DNA from 2 places in the Peribacillus sp. NPDC101481 genome. Region 2 is predicted to be linked to the other one. Evidence: riboswitches for the same ligand, from Rfam matches in the RefSeq annotation. Region 2 holds a riboswitch; the other holds the start of a gene.
The links. Region 2 has a riboswitch for FMN ahead of ACIROD_RS04155 (ECF transporter S component). Riboswitches for the same ligand answer to the same signal wherever they lie in the genome.
Positions count from the first base shown of each region.

Region 1: it holds a riboswitch for FMN, as region 2 does, so the genes downstream of both, ribE (riboflavin synthase) here and ACIROD_RS04155 (ECF transporter S component) in region 2, are expected to answer to the same signal.

Region 1 is NZ_JBIWNJ010000004.1:169,879-172,352, reverse strand. Features, by position in the region: gene megL (methionine gamma-lyase) at 1-214, shown strand, start outside; gene ACIROD_RS22490 (TspO/MBR family protein) at 211-948, opposite strand; FMN riboswitch at 1,151-1,281, shown strand; gene ribE (riboflavin synthase) at 1,428-2,066, shown strand; partial or broken gene ribB (3,4-dihydroxy-2-butanone-4-phosphate synthase) at 2,085-2,474, shown strand, end outside.
Region 2 is NZ_JBIWNJ010000001.1:878,824-881,297, forward strand. Features, by position in the region: gene ACIROD_RS04150 (ferredoxin) at 254-502, shown strand; gene ACIROD_RS04155 (ECF transporter S component) at 630-1,211, opposite strand; FMN riboswitch at 1,378-1,513, opposite strand; gene serA (phosphoglycerate dehydrogenase) at 1,856-2,474, shown strand, end outside.

The DNA of each region.
Region 1 (2,474 bases), on a different contig from region 2:
TGCACAGGAATTCCTCAATAAATTGAAACTAATCAAAATTGCCGTAAGTCTTGGGGATGCCGAAACATTGATCCAGCATCCCGCTACCATGACGCACTCTGCAGTTCCTGAAGACTCACGGAAACAAATGGGCATCAGTGACCAGCTGGTCCGTCTCTCAGTTGGCCTAGAAGCTTGGCAGGATGTCTGGCAAGATCTTCAGCAAGCATTTTAGGCTACCATATTCCTTCTGCTTTTAATGAAGATGGTGATGGATACGATAAAAGTGATGACAGCCAGGATATAAGAAATGTCCGTAATTACCGGATAGGCGGAGCTATTTCGTATCCCGATGCCTATGAACGCCCAAACGAATACGAGAGGATAGCACCAATCCCGGTTTTTACCTGCAAAGACAAAAGCCAGGATTGTTGCTGCAATCAGCAGGACGATCGTCCATGTTGAACTGGAAACCCCAAAACTTCCCCATTTGATATACGTGAGGTAATAAGAAATGTCAGCGATCGTTGCAACACTTACCCAGCCTGTATAAACGGAAAACGGAAATAGGTCGAAAGACGCATGCTTCACTTTTTTTATGTTAGTATAAATGACCATTAAAGTAGCCAAAAGAGCAATGATAATGAATACGGATAACAAAAAGTGCTCATAGTGCCAAGCCAAAAGCCAAGCGCCATTCAAGACACAGCTTAAAGCGAACCAAGGGAAGGATGCCTTATAGGCAGGGCTGTTTTGGTGTTTGCTTAAAAACTGCCTGAATACCCAGATGGCGAGCAGGAAATAGATCAAGCCCCATATGGAAAATACATATCCTGCAGGAGTGAAAAGGACATCAAGTTTATCGGAAATCTCTCCTGATGTCTGGCCGTTCAATGGCAGGTAATTAGCTAAAAAATTTATCGTGACGACGAACAGATAGAAAATCAAGTTGATGATGGAAATAAGCATAAGGCTTCCTCCTTATATGAATTGTGATCCTCTAACCCTATTCCACATATTTAGCCTGATTAACCTCTTTGGAGCACATCGGGGACTTTGGAGGTCGTTTTTCCATAAAGAGAGGAAGTTTCTGTAACAATTGAACCATTTAAGGTTAGAAATTTTACATCTTCACTTTATGGTGATAAAATATTCAAAGATTCATATTATTTTAGTCCTTCGGGGTCGGGTGAAAATCCCAACCGGCGGTGATGAAGAAATTCTAAGCCCGCGAGCCTGTTAAAGGCAGGATTTGGTGAGATTCCAAAGCCGACAGTAAAGTCTGGATGGGAGAAGGACGTGTGGAACCCAAGTGTATACGTACGCCTAATTTTTCAAAAATGAAAATGTTGGGCTTTTTAGGTATACAATTTTTTTCACTCATTTCTCCTGCTAACTCCTTAGGTCATCCTAAGGGGTTTTTTATATTTTATAAAAGGGGGAAAAACATGTTTACGGGAATCATTGAGGATATCGGTACCGTTCATTCCATGAACAAAGGAAAAAGCAGTATGGAGTTATCGATTCGTTCTGAAAAAATCCTTGAAGATGTTCATCTGGGGGATAGTATTTCAGTAAACGGGGTCTGCTTAACGGTAACGTCCTTCACGAAAAGTTTGTTTACGGTCGACGTGATGCCGGAAACGGTCAAAGCTTCCTCGATACGGACATTGAAATTGGGATCACCTGTGAATCTTGAACGAGCCATGAGTGCACAGGGAAGGTTTGGCGGTCATTTTGTTTCAGGTCATATCGACGGAACCGGAACGATCATCAAAAAAGAACGGAAAGAAAATGCCGTTTATTATGTAATCCAATTGGAAGAGGGGCTCAGTGCCTTTTGCATTCCAAAAGGATCCGTGGCCATTGATGGAACGAGCTTGACGATATTTGGGATCGAAAGGAACCTATTGACTGTATCACTGATTCCATTGACTCATCAGGATACCATATTGGGACAAAAAGCGGCTGGCGATATCGTTAACATCGAAAACGACATGATAGGGAAATATATAATACATCAAATGAAAAATGGCAATCCAAAACCAGGACTTAATTTAGAGTTTTTGGCAGAGCATGGATTCTAATAAAAGGGCGGTGTAATGATGTTCCATACAATAGAAGAAGCATTAGAAGATTTGAAGGCAGGCAAGGTAGTAATCGTATCCGATGATGAAGACCGTGAAAATGAAGGGGATTTTGTAGTGCTGGCCGAAAAGGCGACACCTGAAGCGATTAATTTCATGGCGACTCATGGACGTGGTTTGATTTGTACAACCATCACTGAAGAACTGGCAGCGAAATTGAAACTGCATCCTATGGTTGGAGAAAATACCGATCATCATGGCACTGCTTTTACGGTAAGTGTCGATCATAAAAGCACCTCTACAGGAATCAGTGCTTTTGAAAGGTCCTTGACCATCCTTGAGCTTCTTAATGAAGATTCGGTCGCTGAAGATTTCCAAAGGCCTGGTCACACTTTTCCGATAGTCGCA
Region 2 (2,474 bases):
ATTGTAACAAATAACTGCAAAAATCGCCGTTATTATTGATGAATACAAGGAAAATTATGTGACTAAATGACGAATCATGGAAAGAACCAAGTTAAGTATTTCGATGTTTTCCGTTGACATTGTGCTACATGATAGTTATTATCAATACAATTTCTATTGAAAAGTTTGGCATTCGGTCTTACAATAAGAAAGAGATAATAATCTGAAATAAAAAGATTATCAGTTGTCAATCAACTTAGGAGGGGTTATATTCATGGCTAAATTTACTATTGTGGATAAAGAAACATGCATAGCTTGTGGAGCTTGCGGAGCAGCGGCACCAGATATATATGATTACGATGACGAAGGGATTGCATTTGTTACCCTTGACGATAACGAGGGAATCGTTGAAATTCCTGATGTACTTATAGATGACATGATGGATGCATTTGAAGGATGCCCAACGGATTCTATTAAAGTTGCTGACGAGGCATTTGACGGAGATGCACTTAAATTCGAATAACGTACAAGCCATTTTCAATCGAAAATGGCTTTTTTTTTGCCATCTCCCCATCCCAAAATGAAACAGGCATAAAAAAACAACCGAATACGAATATCCGGTTGTTTTTTTATTTCTATCGTTAATGCCATTAAGCATTTTTATATAATGTTTGTTTATTGATCCATGTCTGTAATTTAATGAACAGCAACATGAATACGGATGTGATGAGTACGCCTTTTATCACATTGAAAGGCAAGATTGCCGTCGTAACGAGCTTTCTTGACTCGGGTGCCGACATTGCATCCCATCCCATAAAGAAGGTATAAGCCGGTAAGAAGACATAATAGTTTAAAACACTCATGAATACTGCCATGGAAACTGTTCCCGCAAGTAAAGCGAATGTCATCCCTTTTTTTGAATTGATTTTCTGAAATACATAATAAGTCGGCAAGACAAACAGTATTCCGGCTATGAAGTTAGCGATATGCCCCACAGGTACAGCAGTCAAGGTCCCTGTCATGACTAAATCCAATAGGTTCTTAATGAACTCGACTAGAATTCCAGCCATCGGTCCGAAAATCAATGCCGCCATCAGTGCTGGTATGTCGCTAAAATCAACATTGAGAAAAGGCGGGAATCCCGGAAACGGGAAATTTAAAAGCATCAATAAATAAGAAATGCTTCCCATCATGGCAAGTGTGACCGTTTTTTTCACTTTGTTCTTTTTCATAGGTCTCTCTCCTTCTTTTTCCGATCTACCTGAAAAAGAGGTTAGGGTTCCAAAATATGTTGATGTTCAATAAAAAAACCTTTAATTCCAATAGAATTAAAGGGATAAATTAAAGGTTACATCAAACAAACGTTCAGCAAATAACTGTTGAAACGCACTCAGGAACCTCCATCTTCTCCCATCCAGACTATACTGTCGGCTTTGGAATCGCACCAAATCCTGCCTTGTAAGGCTCGCGGGCTTAGAAGAAGAAACTCTTCATCACCGCCGGTGGGGAATTGCGCCCCGCCCCGAAGATAGATCTATAAAATTTTTTTATACTTCCCATTATATCTGAATTACCTGTTTTTTGATAGCACTTTTTTTCTCAGTTGATTCATTCAGTATGAATATCGATCGTCACAGTGAATGGCTTAAAATAAATAGTGGATACACAAAATGAAGATTCGAAATAATAAAAATTATTTTTTTACACTATTCAATCCTTGATGAAGCCATTTATATCGCGACATTAAACAGATGATCAGAAGATTACCATTCTATTAAGCGCTTACATCCAGTTAAGCCAAATTGACATATTCAGCATTTCAATTGTAAAATTAACTGAAATTTAAGATAATTTTTTCCTAGGAAGGTGTTAAGTCGTGTATCGGATTTTAGTAGCAGACGCCATTAAACCAGAAGGACTCGGACCGCTATCTGAGGCATCCAATATTCATCTTATTCAAAAGACCGTAGAGGAAGCTGCAAACGAACTTGATCAGATTGATGCAATTCTTGTAAGAAGTGCTACGAAGGTTTCAGAGGATTTAATGAACCGTATGCCGCAGCTAAAAATTATAGCACGCGCTGGTGTCGGTGTTGATAACATAGATATCCCCTCGGCGACAAAACGCGGGATTGTCGTGGTTAATGCACCTGACGGCAACACCATTTCAACAGCTGAACATACATTCGCCATGATGGCTTCATTAATGCGCCACATTCCGCAAGCTTATGCTTCACTGAAGAATGGGGAGTGGAAACGTTCTTCATATACGGGTACTGAACTTCGTGGTAAAACATTAGGAATAGTTGGCTTTGGACGTATCGGAGGGGAAATTGCCAAACGCGCTAAGGTATTCGGCATGGATGTCATTGTCTATGATCCGTTCCTTACTGTCGATCGTGCAAAGAAAATGTCCGTAACTGCCCTGCCGTTAGATGAATTGCTTCCTAAAGCAGACATCATTACTGTTCATACACCACTTACGAATGAAACTA